3 regions of the Brevibacillus nitrificans genome follow, and region 1 is predicted to be linked to each of the others. Evidence: riboswitches for the same ligand, from Rfam matches in the RefSeq annotation. Region 1 holds a riboswitch; each other region holds the start of a gene.
The links. Region 1 has a riboswitch for cobalamin ahead of EDM59_RS21580 (ABC transporter substrate-binding protein). Riboswitches for the same ligand answer to the same signal wherever they lie in the genome.

Region 1 (4,281 bases):
TCAGACCAACAAATCCGATAGACCCGCTGATGGCAACGATGACACCCGTCAATAGCGCCGTAATAACCAAAAGCAGCTTGCGAAATTGCACCGTATTCACACCGAGAGTGCTCGCCGACTCTTCGCCCATCAACATGGAATTAAGAGAGCGGTATTGCGCCAGCAAGACTGCGAGACACACCAGGACGACAAGGCTGGGAATCGTCAAGTACTCCCATTTGGCCCCAGCCAAACTGCCACTCAGCCAAAAAAGGACAGACCGTATGCCGTGCTCATTCGGGGCCGAAAAGATGATCAAGCTCGTAACACCCGATAAAATCGCCGAAATCGCAATCCCTGCCATGAGCAGGCGGACCGTTGAATTTTGTCCACCTATCCGAGAAAGCGAGAAAATCAGCACGATGGATAGCAGCGAGCCGAGAAATGCGCCTACCGACAAGGCGTACTGGCCGTACATGCTAAAGGCGCCAAACAGGATGACGAGTGTCGCACCCACCGAGGCTCCTGAAGAAACACCTAGTATGTAAGGATCAGCCAAGGAATTTCGAACCAACGACTGAATGGCTACCCCGACCACAGACAGCCCTGCGCCAACGACCGCAGCCAATAGAACACGGGGAAAACGGATGTCCCAAATGATCGAGTGCTGCGCGCGGGTCCAATCTTCTGTCACACATCCCCCAAGGAAGGGGACATGGTTCAGTGCAATTCCCCAGACTGTCCTAGGATGAATGTCTACAGACCCCAGTGTAATGGCGAGCGTAATCGATACAAGCAGCACGATCATGAGAGAAAGGATAAGTACAGTCAGGCTTGTCCTACGCAATTCTGACTCCCCCTCCTGCAAGATGCCCTCGTCTGTTCCCCTTCGTCACATTGCGAATGCTCGGTCTCATTGCTTGAATTTCTCCGGATAGAGTCCTTCCGCCAAAATCTTCAAGGCAATCGGCCCACGAACCCCTTCGCTTGCAGCCGATAACGGCAAAACAATCAATCGATTGTTTTGAATAGCTGACACGCTTGCCAGCTCTTTTTTGCTCAGGAGCAGCTCTCGTTTTTGCTCCAGGCTCTTGTCTCCGTAATCAACGATGATGATCACGTCTGGATTGCGGCTCACGACCTCTTCCCAGCTCACATCAGCCCAGCCTTTTTGAATGTCGTCAAAAATATTTTTGCCTCCCGCCATGTTAATCAAGGCAGTCATATAGTTGTTTGCCGCTGTAAAGGCCTGTTCTTCCCCACTGTCATAAACGAATACCTGTAACGGTTTATCTACCTTGCCCAGCTTGCTCGTCGTTTGTTCCATTTCTGTTTTCATGTTGCTCACTAGTTCATTCGCCCGATCCTCCACCCGGAAAATGCGTCCGATGTTTTGAATATCGGTAAATACATCTTCTACCGTCGGCGCTGCCTTGTTAGACGATTCATGCAAGTACGACTTGATCCCTGCTTTCTCCAATTCCTCCATGGATCCTACGCCTTTGTCACCAAAACCGCTTTTCCAGCCTGCATACACGAAATCAGGCTCAGCGGCCATCAACACTTCCTTACTTGGATACTTATTAGACAGCACAGGAACTTTGTCATACGCCTCTTTCAATTCAGGCAAAATTTGATCATCCAGATACGCTGTCCCAACCATTTTGTCTCCCAAGCCCAAAGCTAGCATGACCTCCGTTACATGCTGATTCAATGTGATCGCTCTCTTTGGTGCTTCCGGATAGGTCATTTCCATGCCGTTGTTTTGCAGAGTGACCGGCTTGTCTGCTTCCGGTTGTGCTTGTTGCTGGGTAGCAGGAGTTGGAGTCTCTTGGGACTGCTCCCCCTGCCCATTAGTTGCCGGCGAGCCGCATGCCGTTGCGATCAGCATAAGCGCCAGAACCAGCGCTGACCAGCTCCCCTTCCACAGTCGATGCCATTTCTTTTCAGGTGCCTTCATCTTTTTCTTCTCTCCTTTTTTCGTCCCCCGGTTATCGGTTTGGTTTCATCCTCATCATTTCGCCAGCGAAGGGTGTCTCGCCTCACCTCCTCTCCAGATTTGAAAGCTTGGCTTCGTGAAGCCTTCAGCGGAGCTTGCGCGGAAATAAAAAAAGCATCTCCCACGCGCAAACGGGAGATGCTTTCCAATGTGGACAGAGTATGGCAAATAAACGGGATTCCGCCTTTACACATGCTGCTGTACTTCCACATCATCCCATCCGCGTGGGTCGATTGTGCATGGTTTCATGGCAGGTCTCCTGGCTTGGAATCATCGTCCTCTACGTCCTTCCCATTCCCTACAAACAGCGGAACAGTGGTTCATCGCAGAGGACTCCTCCTTACAGTGGCGGGACCGCGCCGGCATTTCACCGGACTTCCCTATTAAGCTGGCTGGACTTGTCCTCTTGTCCAGCTGGCACCATCAAACACCTATTCAATTATGGCTTGCTCTTATCCAATGACAGTCAGTTGTTTCGGGAATTGCGTCATGACTTCTACGCCTGTCTCCGTTACGAGAACGTTGTCTTCAATCCGCACGCCGCCTACGCCTGGAACGTAAATTCCCGGTTCGATAGTAAACACCATACCTGGGCGCAGCGTCTCCTGATTTTGTCCGTGTACAGATGGATACTCATGTACGTCCATGCCGAGTCCATGGCCCAAACGATGCATGAAGTATTCGCCGTAGCCTTTCGCTGCGATCACATCGCGTGCCGTTTGGTCGAGATGAGCAAAGGTCACGCCGGGACGAACCTGTGCGATCGCTGCTTCATTCGCAGCCAGAACGGTTTCGTAAATTTCGCGCAATTGCTCACTGATTTCTCCGACCGCAAAAGTGCGCGTGATATCGGAGACATAGCCGTTTGCTTCCACACCGATATCAAACAAGAGTACTTCGCCTTCTTGCACTTGACGAGAGCCTGGTTTTCCATGCGGCAGCGCAGACTTTTCTCCAGCCAATACCATTGAGGTAAAGGACGGGCCGTCAGCACCCAAGCGCTTCATTTGAAACTCCAGCTCAGCCACCAGCTCTGTTTCCGTTACGCCGGGCTTTGCTTTTTTCAAGGTCTCGCGCAAGGAGTCCTCCACCAGCTGGATCGCATGCTTCATACGCTCCACCTCGTCAGCGGATTTGATCAGACGCATTTCACGCAGAGGCTCTTCGACATCGACGTAACGGGAAGCGCCAACTACTTCGCCAATTGCCTCATAGCGCTCGACTGTCATATGGCTTTTCTCAATCCCCAGCTGCTTCAAGCCAGCAGGAAGCGTTTGCTTTAAGACTTCATATGGATTTTGAATATCTGTGTGGGTGAAAATATTTTGTACGCTCGAAGCGGATGCTGCGGCTTCACGATCCAGCGCAGGCACGATCAGAGATGGTTCTCCCTCCGCCGGAATAATCAGGCCCAGAAAACGTTCATGGGGATCGGTGAAAAAACCTGTCAAATAATAAACATGTTTGGGAGAGGTGATCAACACCGCGTCAAGTTCTTGTTTGCTAAGAAAATCGTGCAGCTTTTGGATGCGTTCTTGGAACATTTTCGTCACCTAGCTTTCTCCATTTATTCTATTGCGAGAATACCATTTCCCTCTGTAAAAAAGAAGCTTATCCGAGAAAAAAACCTTTTCAAAACCAAGCTATAGCTGAGGTGAATATTGCTATGGAACACACAATCACTCTACCAAACGGAACCCTGGCATGCACCGTTGTCGGACAAGGCAGTCCCCTCCTTTGTATTCACGCTCCCTGCATTGGCTCCATCAATTTTGTCTCTCAGCACCCTCTCACCGATACGTTCCAGCTACTCGTACCCGATTTACCTGGTCATGGACATAGCAGCCCGCTCCCTGAACCGTTCTCTATTCATGATCTCGCCGTGTGCCTGCATGAGCTCATGCAAACGCTGGGGTTGGAGAAGCCTTACTTGCTCGGCTACTCACAGGGAGCCTCCATCGCTCTTGAATACGCGCTTTGCTTTCCCGAGCAGGTGAGTGGACTGATCTTGGTCAGCGCCTTTTCTGAAGTAAATGATCTTTATTTGCACAGTCGTTTTTACCTTGCGCAAGCCATGGCAGGCATTCACGGAGTCCCCCTCTTGGCAAAAAGCATTACGTCATCTCATATCGATGACCCACAGCTGCAAGAGCGATGGATCAAGCACGCCTCTCTCACCGACTCCACCACCTTGCGTCACCTCTACAAGGCAGGTCATTCCTACCACTGTACCCAAAGACTTCCCCAGATTGGTTTGCCCACCCTTCTCGTGTATGGGGCAGAAGATCGAAGCATTCACCCCT
Region 2 (4,281 bases), on a different contig from region 1:
GAAATGTCCTCCGTGACGGTGCTTGCAATCAGCTGATGCTCTGGGTCTTGAAAAACCAGCCCTACCTTTTGCGTCATTTCCTGCAAAAAGGACCGTTTGTACACAAACGGAGTGCCCTTCCAGAATAGTTGCCCTTGCTGGGGCTGAAGAATGCCGTTTGCGTGCAGAAACAACGTGGATTTCCCACAGCCGTTTCGTCCGAGCAGCGCGCATTTTTTCCCGGCCGGAATCCCAAAGCTCACCCCGTTCAGCACCGGCTTCTGGCCACCCGGATAGGTGAATTGCAGATTGGAAAACTCCAGTAACCATGATGTCAAAACCGCCAACCTCCCGTCAGACACTCTAGCAGCACCAAGGCGATGCAACCGAGAATAGACTCCCATTCGTAACGCGGCGAGCGTGTATGTATGCGCAGGCTTTGTACGTGGAAGCTGTCAGAATAGCCTCTCGCTGCCATTCCCATGGACAGAGACTGGTATTTTCTCATCGCCCTCACAAAAAGCTGAGTAGCCACCATCCCGACATCACGCAGCAGCGCGCGAAATCCTCTGTGCCCACCACGGGACCGCTGCGCTACCCACAGCTGAAAGGAAGCGTCCAGCAGGGCAAAAATAAACCGATACATGATCATCAGCAGATCCGTAACCAGCTCCGGCATACCGATTCGGCGGAAGACCTGCAAAATTTCTGCGAAAGGAACCGTGAAAAGCAAAAACGAAAAACAGGCGAGACTGCCCAACACCCGATAGAACAGCTCCAAAGCCCGGCTGACAGACGCTTGCCCCACATAGATCACATAGGAGCCAACCTCCCACGACAGCACGGCACCTGCCGGTGGTGCCCCTATCCTGCTTTGCGTCAAATCGAACAGGATCGCAGGCAGACCCGCGATAAAAAAGGAGAGGGGAAGGATCAGAAACAGGAGATGAGCCTTCACGGGTATGCGGGCATAGCCGATGACCCACACCCCCATCCACAGAAAGACCAGTAGCTGAACCAGTGCATGTCCCGTCAATACAAGGAGAAGCAGCACGCCCCCGAACAGGAGCTTGTGCTCAGGCGATATATCCCTCAGCCTGTTTTGGTAGGACAAGGTATCAAGCTGCTGCCAGTTCATTTCTTTCCTTTTTCTGTGCGTCCTTTAAAGACACCGACTGCATAGCCAACGACTCCTGCCCCCAATGCCGCCTGTACCGCGAACAAAAGGCTCTCCGTTTCTCCTCCAGGCGGTTCAATAAACGGTTGGAACCACGGCTCATAATTCGGTGCGATTTCCTTGATCGCCTCTTCGGCTGCTCCGTCCGCTCCCCCAAACTCGGAATCTTTAATGAACAGAAGCGGCAGCACCGCCAATACCACTACTCCGAGGAGCAGCAACCAGTTCATTCCTTTTTTCACAGTGATTCCTCCCGTTTCAATAAGCGTAATTGCACGAGCTCTTTTGTGTTGTACGCTTGCAGCCAGTTCCATACAAGCACGGTGAGCAAGCCTTCACTAATCGCAAGCGGCACCTGAGTCACAGCAAAAATGCCTGCGAATTTGGCAAACGAAGCGAGTACACCGCCCGATTCAGCAGGAAACGCCAGTGCAAGCTGAATCGAGGTCACTACATAGGTAGACAAATCAGCTAAAGCCGCCGCTGCAAATACGGCAAGACGCTGCTTGCCGCTGCGTGCGATCAGCCGATAGATTCCGTAGGCAACCATCGGTCCCACAACCGCCATCGAGACTGCATTTGCTCCCAGTGTCGTCAATCCCCCATGAGCCAGCAGCAAAGCCTGGAACAGCAAAACCATACTGCCCAGCACAGTCATTGCCAAAGGTCCGAACAAGATCGCGCCAAGCCCTGTTCCTGTCGGATGAGAGCTGCTTCCCGTCACCGACGGGATTTTCAGTGCGGACAGCACAAACGCGAACGCCCCGGATACCCCCAGCAAAAGCTTCATCTGTGGATGCTCTTTTACAATTCGATTGATCGAACGCAAACCGAAAATGAAAAACGGCAGGAATACGACCCACCAGAATAAAGCCCAAGACAGTGGCAAATACCCTTCCATAATGTGCATCGCGTGTCCGGTCTGCGGTTCATTGAACATGAAGTAGAGAATAAATCCAGCAATCAGCAAGCAGCTAGATACCAGCCTGGAACGATTCATGATGACACTTCCCTCCCTTTTCCAATCCTTTTTTGGCAAAAAAAAACTCATCCCCAAAGTGGACGAGATCCGCGTACACAAAACAATAGACTGACCTGGCAGTCCTATTGCCTCGTATTCACCTCTCCTTTCCGCGAAGGTTTCTGGGTGTGGCTGTAAGGTAGGTCTCCTGGCTTCCAGATCCTTGCACTCTTCGTCCTTCCCCATAATTCTATGAGTGGATTCTAATCGAAGAGAACTCCTTGGTTACAGTGGCGGGACCGCTCGGGACTTTCACCCGATTCCCTGTTACCCCGTATGTGTGTTTGCACATACAGGCACCTCATGCCGACAATATGAAATTCCTGGACATGACCGAGATGTCCATCAACATTATACTGCAAGTGACTGAAAAAGAGAACTATTGGCAATGGATTCGACTTGTGGGTACGTGTTACGTATCTGAACAAAAAAATCGGCGCTCCCTCTGAGAGGACCACCGATTGTCTTGCAAAAGAAAGACTTTTATTTAGCGTCTACCCCGACCACTTCACTGATATGCGTAAATCCATCCCGCGCCATCAGCTTCAGCAGCTGTTTATTGATTTGCTTGGCGATGCCAGGCCCTTGATAAATCATCCCGGTATACACCTGTACAAGGCTTGCGCCGGCGCGAATCTTGTTGTAAGCATCTTCCCCGTTGTAAATGCCGCCAACGCCAATGATCGGTACTTTGTCTCCGATTTCCTGATAAATCTGTTTGACCCAGGCCGTAGAACGCTCGGTCAACGGTCTTCCACTCAAGCCGCCCGCTTCCTCCGCGTTCGGATGGTTGATTACCGCTTCACGAGAGAGCGTCGTATTCGTCGCGATGATGCCGGAAATGCCCTCTTCAACCGCCGCATGTACGACGTCGTGCATTTGCTCCTCCGACATATCGGGAGCCACTTTCAACAGCACCGGCTTTTTCTTTACGCCTCGCGCTTCCAGCTCCGCCGCCTTTTCCCGAACGGCACGCACGAGCACACGCAAGCTTTCCGTTTCCTGCAGGTCGCGCAGATTCGGCGTATTCGGCGAGCTGATGTTGATGACGAAGTAATGACCGTACGCGTACAGCATGTCCATGCATTTGCTGTAATCACTCGCAGCTTCTTCATTCGGTGTGACCTTATTCTTGCCTATGTTAATGCCGATCGGAACATCCGAGTAGGCGAAGTCAACCAAATGCTGAGAGGCATGGTAGGCACCATGATTGTTAAAGCCCATCCGGTTGATGACAGCCTGATGCTCCGGCAGACGAAACAGCCGCGGTCTTGGATTGCCCGGCTGTCCCTGCGGGGTAATGGTTCCTACCTCCACAAAGCCGAAGCCAAGTGCTCCAAGCGCATGATAGACTTCTGCATTTTTGTCAAAGCCTGCTGCCAAACCAACAGGGTTGGGAAATTTCAGTCCCCACAGATTGGTTTCCAGTCGCTTGTCCCGCAGCTGATAAACCATTCTCAAGAGCGCCTTCCCCGGAGCGGAATCCTCTGCCAGCTTCAGGGCGTGAATCGTCTTTTCATGAATTTCTTCAGGGTCCTGCTGAAACAGATACTGGCGTATAAGCTGATACATCGTTGTAGCACTCCTCGCTCCGTTTTTTCCTCATAGTAGAATACCACATTTTCATAGGGGGGGTAACCTTTATCCGTGATACATATTTCCAAGAGGGCAGGCAAATCCTAGCAGTACCCCCAGTATGGAGGTGAAGAAGAAACGATATGAAAGTCGATGGGAAAATCGGAATCAACCAAGCGATCATGACAATGATGCTGACGATCGGAATCACCAACCATGTCACTGTCATTCCGCTTATGCTCAGTGCTGCCAAACGTGATTCGTGGCTAAGTGTCCTGCTCTCCTCTATTCCTTTTGTTGCGTGGGCATGCATCCTTTCCTTCATAAACACACGTCTTCACCAGCACTCCTTGCATCATTGGCTTAGACGTACGAGTGGAAAGTTCGTCAGCTACCTCATTCTCATTCCCCTATTGATTTGTCTTTACGGGATGGCACTCGTACATCTTATCGATACGCAAACGTGGACAACGGTAAATTATTTGCCTCGGACTCCAGAGTGGTTTACCGCTCTCGTGTTAATGGGCAT
Region 3 (4,281 bases), on a different contig from region 1:
CTTCTTGGGGACCTCGTATCGAAGTCTCCGCAGTCGGCTCGGATATGGCGCGAGTTGGAAATTTGGCTGTATCGAGTAGGAGGCCAGCAGACAATCCGTCGATGGCGATCAGACATTTTCCCGCTAAAATACCTTCCACACACGCTTGTACGGATGAGGCCTGCTGTTTTTCAGCAACAGGCAAATATTCGTTGCACCATCGGAAGCTCTCGGCAGGATCATCTGTCACGCATGGCATATGCTCAGTTAGAGGTCGGATGACAAACTGGAGCAGCTGGTTTTTGTCCACAATGCTCGACACATAGACAAGCGATATTTTGTAAGGCGAGGAGACGACAGGGTAAACGGCTACATCCATCGACAAAGACAATTTCTGCAGGACGGCATCAAGCATCGGTTACTCGCTCACTCCCTTCCAACTTTCTCCTTATTAAGATTAGTTTGTTAAGAGAGTTGCCAAAATATCCAAGAAAAGGAGAAAAGGGAGGGGAGTCCTCTTTGCAGCAAATAAAAGACGGGTACCTCCTGCAAGCCAGAGAATGACTTGCAGAGTACCCGTTTTTCCTTACCGAACGTATATTTTTGTTTTCGCTTTGCCTTCTCTTTTCACCCCATCGCTTTCCATTTGGAAGGTCACCTCGAGATTGTAGGTACCTTTTTTCTCTGGATGGAAGCGATAGAGGTATCGGTATCCGCCGAGCTCTTCATCGTAAGTTCCAAAGATTTTATCAAGGCCAGGCTGATTCCAGGTGATGAGCTGATCGGAAAACGCTGGACTCTTTTGGACCATGTAGGCGGCAGAAAGATAGATATCCTCCCCGGCTTTCATGTAAGCGGTATTGGGGGAGAGAGTGACGGTGATTTTGGGGTTTTCAGCAACTTTGAATCCACAGAAGGAAGCATCGGAGGCGTGTTATCTTTCACCCGAATCGAAACGGAGGCATGTCCCACCCATTCCTGCCCATCACCGTACATAGAAATGGAGTAGTCAAAAGTCTTCTCGCCGATGTATTCGGCCAGAAATGACATTCTCGAAATATATTTCCCCTCCTCGAGGGTGGTCTCCACATGAAGCTCTCCCAGCTTATCTCCTGTTTTCACCTCATAAGAATCTCCCATCCTCTCAGTTACAGCTTCCAAGGTAATTTCATCCCCAAGCTCGTAATTTCCTGGAGCAACGGTTAGCTTCACCGGAACCTCTATCCTTTTTTCTGCAGCCTGTACGGGAAGGTGGACAAGCAACAATGCGATCAAGACAACTCCCATCAAAAACAAGCGGATGGGAGACGATAACCTAGCTGTAGATGACAACTCTCTCACTCCTTGTATGGAAAATATATCCTAATCATTGCTGTAGTAGATTGCTAAATTTTGTAAAAGGATTTTAGAGAAGTTCTTTTTACTAGAGGGGGAAAACACCTTTTTGCCAGCTTTTGCTTGAATCCCGACAGGCATTTGCTATTATTAAAACAAGTGTTTGTCATAGGAGTGAATGACAACTGAATACGTTAGTACAAACAGGTCCTTGTTTCTGCGAAATCCTTTTGCAGGAGCAAGGTTAAAAGGGAAGTTTGGTGAAATGCCAACGCGGTCCCGCCACTGTAAGAGAGGAGCTTTTCTTCACGGCGTCTGCCATCCACTGCCCAATAGGGAGCGGGAAGGAGAAGGAAAGCGATGATCCTCGAGCCAGGAGACCTGCCTGTTTTTGTGTTTACACTGATTTCCTTCGGGTCAAAGGAAGAGGTGAGGATCGTTGCTTGCTTGCCATCCGCGCTTTGTTTTCCTTTTTTTGCATGAAGGAGAACAAAGCGTTTTTTATTTGATTTTCAGGAGGATTTTCCATGAGTAAACAAGACGCAAAACGAGGCTTGCTGCTGGTCTATACAGGAGACGGAAAAGGGAAGACGACGGCGGCGCTCGGGCTGGCTGTACGTGCGACCGGACGTGGGAAAAAAGTGCTGATGGTGCAATTCATCAAATCACCGGATCGTACCTATGGCGAAAAGCTCGTGTTTGACAAGATTGGCATCGACATCGTGCAAAAAGGGATTGGCTTTACCTGGACGAAGACGCCAGAAGAGCATCGCGAGGCGCTGCAAGCTGCGTGGGGCTATGCAAAAGAGCAGCTCCTTCACGGGGGCTACGATGTCGTGATTTTCGATGAGCTGAACAATGCGCTGGCGATCGACCGCTTCCCGATTGATGACGTACTGCCGCTGGAAGACGTCCTAGAGACGATCAAAAGCAGACCGAAGCACATTCACCTCGTAATTACCGGACGCAGCGCCAAGCAGGAGATCATGGACATGGCCGATCTGGTCACAGAGATGAAGCCGATCAAGCACTATTACGACGAAGGAATTCCTGCCGTCCTTGGAGTGGAATTCTGATGAACGTCATAGAAACGTTTGGGCATGGCGGGAACCTGCTGACAGCTTCAGAGCGATTTGGAGTGTCTCCGGGGGACTTTCTCGATTACAGCGCGAATATCAATCCGCTCGGGATGCCGGAGAGTGTCAAACGAATGCTGGTGGCTTCCATAGCCGATGTCACGCAGTATCCAGACCCTGGGCATCGAGTATTCCGGGCCGCTTTGGCTACACGTCTGGGCTTGCCAAAAGAGTGGCTCTTGCCAGCGAATGGAGCAGCGGAAGCTATGGCACTGGCAATACTAGGGCTTCAACCGCAGACGGTCGGAGTGGTCTATCCGTGCTTTTCCGAATACGCGCAGCTGGCCACCCAGTTTGGTGCAAAAGTCGTCGGCTGCTACGGCGTGGAAGAAAACGGCTATAAGCCCGAGATGGGCGAGGTGTACCGATTGTTCGAAGCGGCGGATCTGGTTTTCGTCGGATCTCCGAACAATCCGACGGGCATTTTGTACCAGCCGGATGAGCTGGTGAAAATGGCGGACTGGGCGGAGCAGACGAAGACGTGGCTGGTCGTGGACGAAGCGTTTCTCGACTTCGTGGAGGAGGAGAGACAGTATACGCTGGCGGACCAGCTGGAAAGCTTTCCACACGTCATCCTCATGCGTTCCATGACCAAGATGTACGCGATCCCCGGACTGAGGCTCGGCTATGCCATAGCGCATCCAGATGTGATCGGTCGCATGCGTGAAAAGCAGGTGAGCTGGAGTGTGAATGCCCTGGCGCTGCGGGCGGGCGAGTTGTGTCTGCAAGAGCAGGAGTACGAGAAAAAGACGCGAGAGCTGATTGCCGGGGAGCGAGCTTACCTCACCAGCTTCATTCGGGAAGAGCTGGGGTGGAAGGTATGGGCTGGAGAAGCCAACTTCCTGCTGGTTCGCTCTCCCAAAGAGAAGACAGCGGAGCAATTGCAAGAGCTGCTCGGCAAAAAAGGAATCCTGATCCGCAGCTGTGCCATGTATCCCGGCTTGACTGCACATGATGTGCGCTTGGCTGTTCGTGGTCGAGAGGAAAACGAACAGCTCGTGTCAGCCCTGCGCGACATCTGGTGCGGTGGGAGGTGGGAGCGATGAGCCTCATCCTCGTAACAGGTGGAGTGCGTTCTGGAAAGAGCCGATTTGCAGAGGAACTGGCAGAAAAGACGAGCGAATCTGTCCTCTATGTAGCAACGGGTGAAGCCTGGGATGAAGAAATGACAGCGAGAATCGCGCGGCATCAGGCGCGTCGCCCCGCAAGCTGGGGCTGTGTAGAGGTAGGAGGGCGTTTGACCGCGTCTATTGCTCCAGCTGCCGGCTATGAGGTGGTGCTCATCGATTGCCTGTCGACCTGGGTGAGCAATCGGTTGATGTGCGTACCCGAGCAGGAGCTGCGAAGCGAGGCCATTACGCGGGAAGTGCTTCGTGACGCGCAGGAATGGCTGGAGACGATAGAGGACGCTCGTCAAAAGCAGACGGTCATCGCCGTTACCAGCGAGGTCGGACTCGGTGGAGTAGCCTTGAGCCGACTGGGGCGCTGGTTCGCCGATGTGCTGGGAGACGTCAATCAAATGACGGCAAGGCAGGCGGATGCTGTCTACGCAGTGTTGTCCGGGATTCCGTGGAGGATAAAAGGATGAATGCGTTGTGGCATGCGATTGCGTTTTTTACGAGAATTCCCGTCCCGTGGCTGAAGCCTTCGGATACGGCTTGGAAGAAGAGTGTCAATGGGTATCCCGTTGTAGGGATCGTGATCGGGCTCATCCTGTGTGCGATACATCAAGCAGCGTTGTATCTCTTCAGCCCATTGCTTGCGGCCGTATTGACGCTTGCAGTCTGGGTGTACATCACCGGAGGACTTCATCTGGATGGGTGGATGGACT

Region 2: linked by a shared signal. The riboswitch ahead of EDM59_RS11140 (energy-coupling factor ABC transporter permease) and the one ahead of EDM59_RS21580 (ABC transporter substrate-binding protein) in region 1 are both predicted to bind cobalamin.
Region 3: linked by a shared signal. The riboswitch ahead of cobO (cob(I)yrinic acid a,c-diamide adenosyltransferase) and the one ahead of EDM59_RS21580 (ABC transporter substrate-binding protein) in region 1 are both predicted to bind cobalamin.

What each region holds. Positions count from the first base shown of each region.
Region 1 is NZ_RHHU01000014.1:5,403-9,683, forward strand. Features, by position in the region: gene EDM59_RS21575 (FecCD family ABC transporter permease) at 1-787, opposite strand, end outside; gene EDM59_RS21580 (ABC transporter substrate-binding protein) at 893-1,939, opposite strand; cobalamin riboswitch at 2,211-2,418, opposite strand; gene EDM59_RS21590 (M24 family metallopeptidase) at 2,431-3,522, opposite strand; gene EDM59_RS21595 (alpha/beta fold hydrolase) at 3,645-4,281, shown strand, end outside.
Region 2 is NZ_RHHU01000005.1:228,779-233,059, forward strand. Features, by position in the region: gene EDM59_RS11125 (energy-coupling factor ABC transporter ATP-binding protein) at 1-317, opposite strand, end outside; gene cbiQ (cobalt ECF transporter T component CbiQ) at 314-1,117, opposite strand; gene EDM59_RS11135 (energy-coupling factor ABC transporter substrate-binding protein) at 1,114-1,398, opposite strand; gene EDM59_RS11140 (energy-coupling factor ABC transporter permease) at 1,395-2,156, opposite strand; cobalamin riboswitch at 2,299-2,496, opposite strand; gene EDM59_RS11145 (quinone-dependent dihydroorotate dehydrogenase) at 2,661-3,749, opposite strand; gene EDM59_RS11150 (GerAB/ArcD/ProY family transporter) at 3,896-4,281, shown strand, end outside.
Region 3 is NZ_RHHU01000010.1:159,119-163,399, forward strand. Features, by position in the region: gene EDM59_RS14365 (spore germination protein) at 1-394, opposite strand, end outside; gene EDM59_RS31060 (hypothetical protein) at 566-829, opposite strand; gene EDM59_RS14375 (hypothetical protein) at 826-1,254, opposite strand; cobalamin riboswitch at 1,503-1,717, shown strand; gene cobO (cob(I)yrinic acid a,c-diamide adenosyltransferase) at 1,842-2,390, shown strand; gene cobD (threonine-phosphate decarboxylase CobD) at 2,390-3,496, shown strand; gene cobU (bifunctional adenosylcobinamide kinase/adenosylcobinamide-phosphate guanylyltransferase) at 3,493-4,038, shown strand; gene cobS (adenosylcobinamide-GDP ribazoletransferase) at 4,035-4,281, shown strand, end outside.